Regions from separate parts of the Streptomyces sp. DT2A-34 genome, predicted to be linked through region 3. Evidence: riboswitches for the same ligand, from Rfam matches in the RefSeq annotation. Region 3 holds a riboswitch; each other region holds the start of a gene.
The links. A riboswitch is a leader RNA that binds a small molecule or an ion and turns the genes downstream of it on or off. The one in region 3 is predicted to bind cobalamin.
Positions count from the first base shown of each region.

Region 1: it holds a riboswitch for cobalamin, as region 3 does, so the genes downstream of both, QQM39_RS32365 (prenyltransferase/squalene oxidase repeat-containing protein) here and QQM39_RS35495 (cobalamin biosynthesis protein) in region 3, are expected to answer to the same signal.
Region 2: it holds a riboswitch for cobalamin, as region 3 does, so the genes downstream of both, QQM39_RS05895 (energy-coupling factor ABC transporter permease) here and QQM39_RS35495 (cobalamin biosynthesis protein) in region 3, are expected to answer to the same signal.

Region 1 is NZ_JASTWJ010000001.1:7,204,478-7,208,706, reverse strand. It holds gene QQM39_RS32385 (hypothetical protein) at 1-217, shown strand, start outside; gene QQM39_RS32380 (MBL fold metallo-hydrolase) at 298-1,341, shown strand; gene QQM39_RS32375 (nuclear transport factor 2 family protein) at 1,351-1,830, shown strand; gene QQM39_RS32370 (hypothetical protein) at 1,854-2,375, opposite strand; cobalamin riboswitch at 2,430-2,573, shown strand; gene QQM39_RS32365 (prenyltransferase/squalene oxidase repeat-containing protein) at 2,689-3,918, shown strand; gene QQM39_RS32360 (SCO2322 family protein) at 3,921-4,229, shown strand, end outside.
Region 2 is NZ_JASTWJ010000001.1:1,358,737-1,362,965, forward strand. It holds gene QQM39_RS05885 (M55 family metallopeptidase) at 1-529, opposite strand, end outside; gene QQM39_RS05890 (hypothetical protein) at 694-1,362, opposite strand; cobalamin riboswitch at 1,428-1,614, shown strand; gene QQM39_RS05895 (energy-coupling factor ABC transporter permease) at 1,644-2,351, shown strand; gene QQM39_RS05900 (energy-coupling factor ABC transporter substrate-binding protein) at 2,348-2,722, shown strand; gene cbiQ (cobalt ECF transporter T component CbiQ) at 2,729-3,478, shown strand; gene QQM39_RS05910 (energy-coupling factor ABC transporter ATP-binding protein) at 3,475-4,229, shown strand, end outside.
Region 3 is NZ_JASTWJ010000001.1:7,957,907-7,962,135, forward strand. It holds partial or broken gene QQM39_RS35490 (cobyric acid synthase) at 1-85, opposite strand, end outside; gene QQM39_RS35495 (cobalamin biosynthesis protein) at 82-1,026, opposite strand; cobalamin riboswitch at 1,125-1,268, opposite strand; gene QQM39_RS35500 (hypothetical protein) at 1,417-1,638, opposite strand; gene QQM39_RS35505 (inorganic phosphate transporter) at 1,682-2,917, opposite strand; gene QQM39_RS35510 (lysozyme) at 3,092-3,841, opposite strand; gene QQM39_RS35515 (class II aldolase/adducin family protein) at 4,059-4,229, shown strand, end outside.

The DNA of each region.
Region 1 (4,229 bases), 750 kb from region 3:
CCTGACGACGGCCGCCTGTGGCGCCGTATGGATGGCCTCGAACCGGGACGACGTGCAGCACGGCAACGGAGTTTCCGTCAGCAGGGAGACGAAGAGCCCGCGGGAGATCAGGGAGTTCTGGACCCCCGAGCGCATCAGACGGACGGAGCCCGCCGAGATGCCGGTCTGGATCCCCTGCGAGCACTTCCCTCACTCGCTCTCGCCGGACTGCTGGTAGATGACTCGAGCTCCCATCGAAACGCGTTCTAGTTATAGTGGCCGAGTCGGCCGGAACGTGTCGCGGCGATTGGGGAGCCCATGGCGCAGGCGCAGGCGCACGACCACGGCGGCGGCGTCCGGTCCATCCAGGTCCCCATCCCCGACAACCCGCTCGGCCACACCCTCGTGTACGTCGTCGACACCGACCGTGGCCCGGTGCTCGTCGACACCGGCTGGGACGACCCGGCCTCCTGGGACACCCTCACCGAGGGCTTGACGGCATGCGGCACCGCCCCCGGTGAGATCCACGGCGTGGTGATCACCCACCACCACCCCGACCACCACGGCCTGTCGGGCAAGGTGCGCGAGGCCTCCGGCGCCTGGATCGCGATGCACGCGGCGGACGCGGCGATCGTACGGCGCACCCGCGCGACCCGCCCCGAGCGCTGGTTCTCCTACATGGCGGACAAGCTCACGGCGGCCGGCGCCCCCCACGCCCACGTGGCCCCCCTGCGCGCAGCGCGCCGCCCTGGCACCCTCCCCGGCTTCTCCCCCGCCGCCCCCGACCGCGAGATCGTCCCCGGCGAACTCCTCGACCTCCCCGGCCGCCGCCTGCGCGCGATCTGGACGCCGGGCCACACCCCCGGCCATGTCTGCCTGCACCTGGAGGAAGACCACCCCGCTCAACTCCCGGGCCACGGCCGCCTGTTCTCCGGCGACCACCTGCTCCCCGGGATCACCCCGCACATCGGCCTGTACGAGGACCCCGAGGATCCTGACGACACCACCGTCATCGACCCCCTCGGCGACTACCTCGCCTCCCTCGAACGCGTCGGCCGCCTCACCCCCGCCGAGATCCTCCCCGCCCACCAGCACGCCTTCACCGACGCGCCCGCCCGCGTACGGGAGTTGCTGACCCACCACGAGGAACGCCTCACCGGACTGCAGGCGCTGCTGTCCGACCCCCTCACCCCTTGGCAGCTCGCCGAGCGCATGGAGTGGAACCGGCCCTGGGACCAAATCCCGTACGGATCACGGAACATCGCGATCGCGGAGGCCGAGGCCCATCTGCGGCGGCTGGTGAAGCTGGGGAGGGCGGAGGCGGTGGCCGGGAGTGAGCCGGTGACGTACGTGGCCGTTTAATGCATGCTCATGGGACACCGTGAACGCCTTGACCACCCTGAGCACCTTGAACACCTTCTCGCCGAACGCGCCTGTGAGCGCATCGTCGTCGACTTCGTCCACCGCCTCGACCTCGGCGAACCGGCCTCCGTCGCCGAGCTGTTCACCGAGGACGGCACCTGGGAGTGGCCGGCGGGCGAGCGGCTGGTCGAGGGGCGGGACGCGTTGCGCGTGTACTTCGGCTCCCGTCCCGCCGACCGTCTCTCGCGGCGCCTGATGTCCAACATCCTCGTCACGGTGACGTCCTCCGACACCGCGACGGCGACCTCGTACTTCACGACGTACCGCGTCGACGGCCACGAGGGCGACCTGATCCCGCCGGGCCCGCCGGTCCAGGTCGGCCACTACGAGGACACGTTCCGCCGGTCGCCGGACGGCGCCTGGCTGCTGTCCGCCCGGGTCCTCCATCTGGCCTTCGGCGGACCGACGCCGCGCCCGCCCAGGCCATGAAGGACCGGATCAACTCCTCCGCCTCATTGAGCACTTCGACCTCCCGCCCCGTCATCGTCGGGTTGGCGGCGCGCCGGCGCCAGGCCTCCGTGAGGCCGTCCTCGGTGAGGTCGGCGAGGAGGATGGCGAGCATCGCGCGGACGGGTGCGACGAACCGCTCGTCGGCCAGGGCGGCCTGCGCGAGGATCACCGCGGACATGCCCCAGTCCCAGGTGGACCACGCGTCCGGGGCCGGCGTGCAGTTGCCGCAGGAGGCGGGCCAGGATGTCGCCGCCCTCGCTCGCGTCGATGCGGCCCGCGACGAAGGCCTCCAGCATCGTCGGGCCGTACAGGCGCTCCATGACCAGCTCTGAGCGCGAGGAGTCGGCGAGCCGCACGCGGGGCACCGGGTAGCCGTGCGGGCGCAGCCGCTCCATCAGGGCGGCCTCGGCGAGTGAGTCGCTGTAGCCCTCGCGGTCGAGGCGCAGCACCCACGCCTCGTCGATCTCGTACACGTCGCACGCGCGCCCCGAACCGAGCAGCCGCCGTCCCGCCCTCCCGGTCATCCCCTCATCCCCCTCATCCCCATGGGCCCGAAGCTGCTCCCGCTCACAGCCTCCCCTCAGCCTCTTCCTTACGGGCCGGTAGAGTGACGACGTCGTCATCACACCCGTACAGGGGGAAGCCGGTGCAAATCCGGCGCTGACCCGCAACCGTAAGCCATCCGTGGCAAGCCGGATCGCCCCGTACGGACTCGTGACCGGCTCAAGTGCCCCGGCAGCCGGCCGGAGCACGGCACCGTCGAGGTATACGGAGCCGAGCCGCCCGGGGTCCCCCCTGTGCTGCCCGGTTCCCCTTAGGGAAGGGCACCCGCCGATCATGTACGTCCGCCGCAGCGCCGCGGCCCTGGCCGCCGTCACCGTGATCGGCGTAGCGACTCCGCTCGCCCAGGCCGCCACCCCGTCGCCGTCCGCCTCGCTCCCGGCCGGGCTGTACGGCACCGCCGACCCGACGTACGACGGCGTCTGGCGGCAGTCGCTCGCCCTGCTGGCCCAGGACACGGTCGGCGTCAAGCCCGCCGCCACTGCCGTGGACTGGCTGACCGGGCAGCAGTGCGCCAACGGCGCGTTCGCCCCCTTCCGGGCCGACACCGCCAAGGACTGCGACGCCAAGACCCTCGTCGATACCAACAGCACCGCCGCCGCCGTCCAGTCCCTCGCCGCCCTCGGCGGCCATGACGCCGCCACCGGCAAGGCGGTCACCTGGCTGAAGTCCGTGCAGAACAAGGACGGCGGCTGGGGTTACTCGCCCGGCGGCCCCAGCGACGCCAACTCCACGTCCGTGGTCGTCGGCGCCCTCACCGCCGTGGGTGAGAAGCCGGCGGACGTGGTGAAGGGCGGCAAGTCGCCGTACGACGCCCTGCTGTCCTTCGCCCTCCCGTGCGACGAGACCGGTGGCGGGGCCTTCGCCTACCAGCCGGACAAGAAGGGCAAGCTCACGGCCAACGCGGACGCGACCGCTGCCGCCGTGATCGGTACGCTCGGCAAGACCCTCACCGGAGCCGCCCCGAAGCCCAGCTCCGACGCCCTCACCTGCAAGGACGCCACCAACCCCGAGCAGGCCGCGCGCAACGGCGCCGGGTACCTCGTCACGGCCCTGGCCAAGGGTGACCACCTCATGTCGGCCATGCCCGGCGCCGAGGACCAGCCCGACTACGGCAACACCGCCGACGCCGTCCTCGCCCTGTCCACGGCCGGCCACGGCGACAAGGCGGCCGACGCCATGCGCTGGCTGGGCGCTCACTACGAGCAGTGGGCGCAGCAGGGCGGCCCGGCCGCGTACGCGCAGCTGATCCTCGCCGCCCACGGTGCCGGCTTCGACGTACGCGACTTCGACGGCACCGGCGACGACCTGGTCAAGCGCCTCAACGCCACCGGACCGGCCCCCGAATCCGTCCCGGCCGTCAAGTCGCCCACGGCGGACGACGACCGGAAGAAGGCCGACGAGGCCGACGACAACGGCGTCAGCGTCTGGTGGATCATCGGCGTCGGCGCCGTCGCGGGCATCGGCGTCGGCTTCCTGATCAGCGGCCGCAACAAGGGCAAGTGACCGTGATCCGCCGCGCTACGACCCTCCTCCTGGCCGCGCTGGTCCTCCTGACCGGCGCGGCGCAGGCCGCCCACGCGGCCGGCTACCGCTACTGGTCCTTCTGGGACCGCGACGGCGACACCTGGACCTACGCCACCCAGGGCCCCTCCCTCGCCCGCCCCTCCGACGGCGATGTCCAGGGCTTCCGCTTCGCGGTGAGCGAGGACTCGAAGGACGCGGCGAAGCCCAGGGGCACGGCCGAGTTCGCGGTGATCTGCGCGCGGACGCCCGCGCGGGACGGCGAGAAGCGGGTGGCCCTGGTCATCGACTTC
Region 2 (4,229 bases), 6.6 Mb from region 3:
CCTTGACGGCGACCTTCAACGCCCCGGGCGCGTATCCGAGCGCGTCCTCGCAGGCCACGTCGTCGCCGGTGACGAGCACGACGGGCACGCCGTACTCGGCGACGACGTGCGCGTTCAGCAGCCCCTCGCTCGCCCGTACGTCGTTCAGCCACACCCCGGTGATGGAGTTGGCGAGGTAGGTGTGTGCGAGGACGCCCTCCATACCGGCGCCCGCGTGGTAGCCGACGAAGGCGATGCCGTCGACGTCGCCGTGCTGCACGCCCTCGACCATGGACAGCGCCTTGTGCCGGCCGGTGAGCATCTCCGCCCGCTCGTCGAGCCGCTCCAGCAGGAGGTTGCGCATGGTCCAGTGCGCCTCGTTGATGACGACCTCGTAGGCACCGCCGTCGAAGAAGCCCAGCACCGCGGCATTGACGTCCGAGGTGAACATCCCCCGGCACCGCTCCCACTGCGGCGTCCCGGGCAGCACGTCGGCCGGCCAGGTCACGCCGGTGGCGCCCTCCATGTCGGCGCTGATGAGGATCTTCATACCAGGCCCTGTCCTCTCCGGGTCAGAGAGCCGGCCGCCACGGCTCGGTGACATCAATGATCGACATCGGTTTCGTCGGCGAGGGCAGCGTGAGTGTAGACCGACATCGTCGTGTCGACGTGGCTTTGCCCCAGGATGGCCTGAGTCCGGCGCTCGGCGCCGCGTCAGAGCTCCGTTTCCAGCGAGTAGCTCAGCTCGCCGACACCGACGGGCGTCCAGGCGGCCCGCGGTTCGTCCTTGGTCCGGGCGACGTAGCGGCTGCGACGGGTGCCGGATGTGCGGGCCACGCGTACGACGCTGCAGGTCTGGTCCTCGATGAGGGCCAGCCGCACGTCCACGTCGCCGGATCGCCAGGCGTTCTCGTACGCGACCAGCAGGTGGGTGAGCGTCTTGGGCTGCATGACGTCGAAGGCCGGCGCCCACGGCGGCTCGCCCCAGTAGATCTCACCGACGACGCCGTCGGGCCAGGTGATGAAGAGGAACGTGGCCCGGATGTCGTTGTGGGCGGTGGCGACGTCGGTGGCGTAGAACTGCTCGATCTCCGCCGAGGTGCAGGCGGTCCTGAGCCGCAGCGTCCCGTCCGGGTTCGTCAGGAGGACCGCGTCGTTCTGGTCCCAGGCCGTCGTCGCCGTGTGCGGCGACACCACGTCCTGCGCGTCCTGGACGGAGGACCCCACGAGAACGCTCTCGTCCGCTGCCCCGCTCCCCGACGAACCGCCGGACCCCGAGGCGTCGCCGCCCTCGCGGCCGACCGCCCACGTCGCGCCCAGCGCGCCGATGAGCCCCACATTCGCCCTGCGTGTCAGGTCGCCCCGGGCGAGGAGAATCCTCATGTCCCATCAGGCGAACGCCACTTTCGCGCCCCCGAGGCGCGCTTGTCAGCCACCCTGTACGGGCACTACTGTCACCACGCCTTGGTGAACGGGAAATCCGGTGTGATGCCGGTGCGGCCCTCGCCACTGTGAATCGGGAAGTCCGGCTCCGGCCCTCACGGGCAGCCACTGGGTCCTTCGGGACCCGGGAAGGCGGAGCACGGGCGGTGGTACCCGTCAGCCAGGAGACCGGCCAAGGCGCGTCAACCATCCACGAGGTGCTGGAGAGGGTCTGCTGAGCCATGCACATAGCCGAGGGTTTCCTACCTCCGGCGCACGCGGTCGCCTGGGGCGTCGCGTCCGCGCCATTCGTCGTCCACGGAGTCAAGTCACTCACCCGTGAGGTCAGGGAGCACCCCGAGAGCACACTGCTCCTCGGCGCGTCCGGAGCCTTCACGTTCGTCCTGTCCGCGCTGAAGCTGCCCTCGGTGACCGGCAGCTGCTCGCATCCCACCGGCACCGGCCTCGGCGCCATCCTGTTCCGGCCGCCGATCATGGCGGTCCTGGGCACCATCACTCTGCTCTTCCAGGCGCTGCTGCTCGCGCACGGCGGCCTGACCACGCTCGGCGCCAACGTCTTCTCGATGGCGATCGTCGGGCCCTGGGCCGGATACGCCCTCTACAAACTGCTGCGGCGGTACGGCGTACCGCTGATGGTGGCGGTGTTCTTCGGGGCGTTCGTCGCCGACCTGTCCACCTACTGCGTCACCAGCGTCCAGCTCGCGCTCGCCTTCCCCGACCCGAGCAGCGGATTCCTGGGCGCGCTCGGCAAGTTCGGCTCCATCTTCGCCGTCACCCAGATCCCCCTCGCGGTGAGCGAGGGCCTGCTCACGGTGCTCGTGATGCGGCTGCTGGTGCAGTCCAGCAAGGGGGAACTGACCCGGCTGGGCGTGCTCCTCACCAAGAAGCAGTCCGGGACCGAGACCGAGACCGAGGCGGTGGGCCGATGAGCAGGAACACGAAGATCAACCTGTTGCTGCTGCTCGTCGTGGCCGCCCTCGCCGTGCTGCCGCTGGCCCTCGGCCTCGGCGACCACAAGGAGCAGCCGTTCACGGGCGCCGACGGCGAGGCGGAGTCCGCGATCAGCGAGATCGAGCCGGACTACAAGCCGTGGTTCTCGCCGCTGTACGAGCCGCCGTCCGGTGAGATCGAGTCGGGCCTGTTCTCCCTCCAGGCGGCCCTCGGCTCCGGTGTCCTCGCCTACTACTTCGGCCTGCGGCGGGGGCGGCGGCAGGGTGAGCAGCGGGCGCTGGAACGGGAGCCGGAGACCGAGAGCGTGCCCAGCGGCACCTCGGGGAAGTCCCCCGCAGAACAGGACTGAGCCCGCGTGCTGCCGATCGACGCGGCGGCGCACAGCAGTCGCTGGCGCCGCCGTCACCCCGTGGACAAGGCCGTGCTCGGGCTCGGTCTCACCGTGCTCGCGATCTCACTGCCGCCCTGGCCGGGCGCGGCCCTGGTGCTCCTGACGTCTCTCGTGGTGCTGCTGGGGCCGGCGGGCGTGCCTGGCCGCCGACTGTGGCGTGCCTACCGTGTGCCGTTGGGCTTCTGCGTGACCGGCGCGGTCACGTTGCTCGTCCAGGTCAGCGGGCCGGAGGGCTTCGTGTCCCTCGCCGACGACGGTCCGCTGCGCGCCGGTGAGCTGCTGCTGCGGACCTCGGCCGCCTCGCTCGGGGTACTGCTGTTCGCCTTCACCACCCCGATGTCCGACCTGCTGCCCCGCCTGGTGAAGGCCGGGGTGCCCGCGCCCGTCGTCGACGTCGCCCTGGTGACGTATCGCATGAGCTTCCTGCTGCTGGACTCGATGCGCCGGATCCGGGAGGCCCAGGCGGCCCGGCTCGGGCATGCCGGCCGGGCCGCGGAGTGGCGTTCCCTGGCCGGGCTCGGGGCCACCGCGTTCGTACGGGCCTTCGACCGGGCCACCCGGCTCCAGGCCGGGCTTGCCGGGCGCGGCTACGACGGCACCCTGCGCGTCCTGGTGCCCGAGGCCCGGGTCTCCGTCCGCTTCACGGCCGCGAGTTGCGCACTCCTCGCAGCGCTGGCCGCCGTCACCCTCGTACTGGAAAGGGCCCTGCCATGAGCGAGCCCACCGCACTGGTCGCCCTGCGGGGCGCGTCCTACGCCTACGAGGACGGCCCCGTCGTCCTCAGCGACCTCGACTTCGACGTCCGCGAGGGGCGCGCGCTGGCGCTGCTCGGCCGCAACGGCAGCGGCAAGACCACGCTGATGCGGCTGCTCAGCGGCGGACTGCGCCCGCACGACGGGCGGTTGACGGTGGAGGGCGTGCCGGTCACGTACGACCGCAAGGGGCTGACCCGGCTGCGTACGACCGTGCAGTTGGTGGTGCAGGACCCCGACGACCAGCTCTTCGCCGCGTCCGTCGCCCAGGACGTCTCGTTCGGCCCGCTGAACCTCGGTCTGCCCGATGTCGAGGTGCGCGCGCGGGTCGACGAGGCGCTCGCCGCCCTGGACATCACCGCGCTGGCCGACCGGCCGACGCACCTGCTGTCGTACGGGCAGCGCAAGCGGACGGCCATCGCGGGGGCCGTCGCGATGCGGCCGCGTGTGCTGATCCTGGACGAACCGACCGCCGGTCTCGACCCGGACGGACAGGAGCGTCTGCTCGCCACCCTCGACGGGTTGCGTGCGAGGGGCACCACGGTGGTCATGGCCACCCACGACGTCGACCTGGCTCTGCGCTGGGCGGACGACGCGGCGCTGCTCACCCCGTCCGGTGCACGTACCGGTCCGGCGCCCGCGATGCTGGCCCGCACCGATCTCCTGCACCAGGCCGGCCTGCGGCTGCCGTGGGGGGTGGCGGCGGCCCGACT
Region 3 (4,229 bases):
CCAGCCACCGGCAGATCCCGGCGGTGACGACGCTCTTGCCGGCGTCGGAGGTGGTGCCGGCGACGAGAAGCCCACCGCCCGTCATGACATACGCCCCTTCACGATGTGGCGCGCGGCGACACTGACGCCGAGCGCGAGCCAACCGACGCGCCGGGAGAGCCGTACGGCACGCTCGATGTCGCGCGTGACGACGGCGCGCCCGGCGGCACCGTTGAGCACGGGCCGGTGCTCGACCCGTCCCCGGTACGACAGGGTCCCGCCCAGCCGCACCCCGAGGGCGCCGGCGAACGACGCCTCGACCGGCCCGGCGTTGGGACTCGGATGCTTGGCGGCATCGGCGCGCCAGGCCTGCACGGCTCCCCGCGGATCGCCCCCCGCCACAGCCGCGAGCACGGCGGTCAGCCGCGCCCCGGGCCACCCGGCGACGTCGTCGAGCCGGGCCGAAGCCCACCCGTACCGCCGGTACTTGGGCGACTTGTGCCCGACCATGGCGTCGAGCGTGTTCACGGCCCGAAACCCGACAAGCCCCGGCACTCCTCCCAAGGCCCCCCACACCAGCGCCCCCACGACCGCGTCGGAGGTGTTCTCGGCGACGGACTCGACCACGGCCCGGGCGATCCCGTCCGCGTCCAGCGCCTGCGGATCCCGCCCGCACAGATGCGGCAGCCGCGCCCGAGCCGCCTCGACATCGCCGGCCTCCAGGGCACGCCCGATGACCTGGGCCTCCCGGGCTAGCGAAGTCCCCCCGACGACGGCCCAGGTGGCGGCGCCGGTCAGCGCGAGGGAGGCGGCGGGAGAGGTACGTACGGCGCGGGCGGCGACGGCTGCGAGCGCTACGGCGCCACCGGCGCACACGGCGGTGTGCAGGGCGCCCCAGCCCCGGTGGTCCCGCCACAACACCCGCTCCACGGCGCCGGCGGCCCGCCCGAACGCGGCGACCGGATGCCCCCGGCGAGGGTCGCCGAGCAGCAGGTCACCGAGAAGTCCGGCGGCGGCGCCGTACGCGAAGACGCGATCGGCACGCATCGGGGTCAGCCGACCGTGGGGTCAGACGCGGGTCTGATACTGCGTGTCGATCGGCAGGCGAGCATCGCGTTATGTCCTCACTCAGGGTGTCCACGCCCTGGTTCGACGAGACCGGCGGCGAGAGTTCCTGGCTCCCGGGGCTTTCTACCCCGGTGACAGTGGCGGGACCGCGCCGGACTTTCACCGGCTTCCTCTTCTGCCGCCGTACATGGCTCCGGAAGTCCACCACGGGGTTGGAAGGGGCGTCAACTTGCCGTTGACCTGCGACAGCGGAGTGTGCAGAACCCCACACCGGGGTGGCTTCCCCACCGTTCGAGGGGACAGGAAACCGCCCTGCCCGCCACCGTCGTCGGACGGTGGCGGGCAGGGCGGATGCAGAGGCGAGGTGCGTCAGGCCACGATCAGATAGATGCCGTACCCGACAGCCGCCGCGCACGCCGCGAAGCACGCGTACGCGCCGGTGACCGCCAGGGCGGCCGAGCCGCCCTGGGCCGAGGCCTTCTCCTGGCGGGACAGGCCCGCGATGCCGAGGGTGAACAGGCCCACCAGGGCCACCGTGACCACGAGGCTGACGCCGAAGACGGAGCCGAGGGCCGCCCAGTCGATCTTCATGATTCTTCTTCCTGGGTAACTGGGGTGAGTAAGCGGCTGGGTGTCAGACCGTGGCCTGCGAAGGCGTCGGCTCGGAGGACGGGGCCGGGATCGTGGCCGCCAGGTCCTCGGTCGCCGCGCCGGCCGTGGGGGGCGGGGTCACGGCGGCCATCGCCGTGGTGACGACGCCCGCCGGCTCGTCGGTCTCGTTGACGTTCGTGTGGTCGACGACCTCACGGCGGGAGAGCTTCCAGATGGCGGCGCTGGAGCCGACCAGGAAGATCGCCACGAGGGCCGTGCCCCAGGCGCCGAAGCCGGTCACGTACTCGGCGAGCGCGCCGACCAGTGCGGCGGCCGGGAGCGTGAGGCCCCAGGCGACGAACATGCGGGTGGCCGTCGACCAGCGGACCACGCCGCCCTTGCGGCCGAGGCCCGCGCCCATCACCGCGCCGGAGACGGAGTGCGTGGTGGAGAGGGAGAAGCCCAGGTGGGACGAGGCCAGGATGACCGTCGCCGCGCTGGTCTGGGCGGCGAAGCCCTGCTGCGGCTGGAGGTCGGTCAGGCCCTTGCCCATGGTGCGGATGATGCGCCAGCCGCCGAGGTAGGTGCCGAGCGCGATGGCCAGGCCCGCGGAGAGGATGACCCACATGGGCGGGTCGGAGTCGGGGGCGAGGGTGCCGCCGGCGACCAGGGCGAGGGTGATGATGCCCATCGTCTTCTGCGCGTCGTTCGTGCCGTGGGCCAGCGAGACCAGGCCGGCGGAGGCGATCTGGCCGGCGCGGTAGCCCTTCTTGGAGGCGTTGCCGTCGGCCTTCTTGCCGAGGGAGTACGTCAGGCGCGTGGCCAGCAGCGCGGCGACGCCCGCGACCAGCGGGGCGGCGATCGCCGGGATCAGCACCTTGGTGACGAGCACGTCGCCGTGGACCGCGCCGACGCCGGCCGAGGCGATGGTGGCGCCGATCAGGCCGCCCATGAGGGCGTGCGAGGAGCTGGAGGGCAGTCCGACCAGCCAGGTCAGCAGGTTCCAGAGGATCGCGCCGACCAAGGCGGCGAATATGACCTCGGGACGGATGCCGGTCTCGTCGACGAGACCTTTGGAGATCGTGTTGGCGACCTCCACGGAGAGGAAGGCGCCGACAAGGTTCAGCACGGCGGACATGGCCACCGCGACCTTGGGCTTGAGCGCACCGGTTGAGATGGTGGTGGCCATCGCGTTGGCGGTGTCGTGGAAACCGTTCGTGAAATCGAACGCGAGTGCGGTTACCACCACAATCGCGAGGATCAGCGAGAAGTTTTCCATTTACCCAGGCAATCGTTCGAGGTCATTGTCCGGACGAACGTAGGTAACCTGAGTGAACGGAAGATGAACTGAGGCAGGCCGCACGGTGTCCGGGGGAGGGGTTGCTCTGCCGGATGGGGGAGTTCCCGCTCCGTCGGCCTCCGTCGGTCAGCGCGCGGCCCAGTCGCCGCAGGGCTAGTAGCCCCGGGCGAACTTCCTCATCTGGGTCATGGACCCGTTGAAGAGATTCTGGTCACCCGGCAGGCTGCCGCTGCCGTTGTCGTACTGCCAGACGGTCCAGAACTGCCATCCGGCCGGCAGTGTCCCCGCGGTCGCGGAGTCGTAGCGGGCTATCCACAGCGCGTGATTCGAGGCGAAGGCGCGGCTGGCGCCGGTACAGGTGTTCCACCAGTGCGTGGTGGTGTAGATCACCGGACGGCGACCGGTCAGCCGCTTCACCTCATTGCTGAAGGACTGGATCCAGCTGACCATCTTCGCCTTGCTCAGCCCGTAGCACTTGTGCTTGCTGTACGGGTTGTACTCGATGTCGAGCGCGGGCGGCAGAGTCCAGCCGTCCGACTTCCAGCCGCCGCCGTTGCGTACGAAGTGCGCCGCCTGCGCCTGGCCCGACGACTTGTTCGGCAGCGCGAAGTGGTACGCGCCGCGTATCAGGCCCGCGTTGCGGGAGCCGTTGTACTGCTGGTTGAAGTACGGGTTGCGGTAGGTGTGGGACTCCGTCGCCTTGACGTAGACGAACTTGGCGCCCTTCGCCTTCGAGCTCTGCCAGTTGACGTTCTTCTGGTGGGACGAGACGTCATGACCCTTGGGCTTGCCGGCCGCCGCGGCCGGAATCTCGACGAGTGCGGTCCCCCCAAGGGTGAGCGCTGCCACGGATGCCGCTATGAGGCGGGAGCGGTGGCGGGACGGTTTGCGATCACGGGCCATATTTCCCCCCGGAATGGCGACGTGCACGACAAATCCCCCAGAGATTACTGGAAGGTCATGGAATGCCGATCGATCCCCGGCCAAGCGTGGGAAGAGGGTGATGTATCCGCATATGTGTACTTCCGGACGTCCGTCTTCCGCCCTAAAGTGCCCCGGCTCCGTCGCGACTTGAGACCGCGTCGCGATCCCGGCCGGCCCCGGCTGGCAGGATCGCCGTATGGCTGAGGAGCGGCGGGACCAGCGGGGCGCGCGGGATGCGCGGGAGGGTGCACAGGAAGTGGGGGAGCCGTGGGGCAGGCGTGTGCGCCCCGAGGAGGCGGATGCCTGGGAGTCCCTCGTGGCGACGGCCCGCCGGACCGTGTCCGAGGGGCTGGTCGTCGGCACCTCC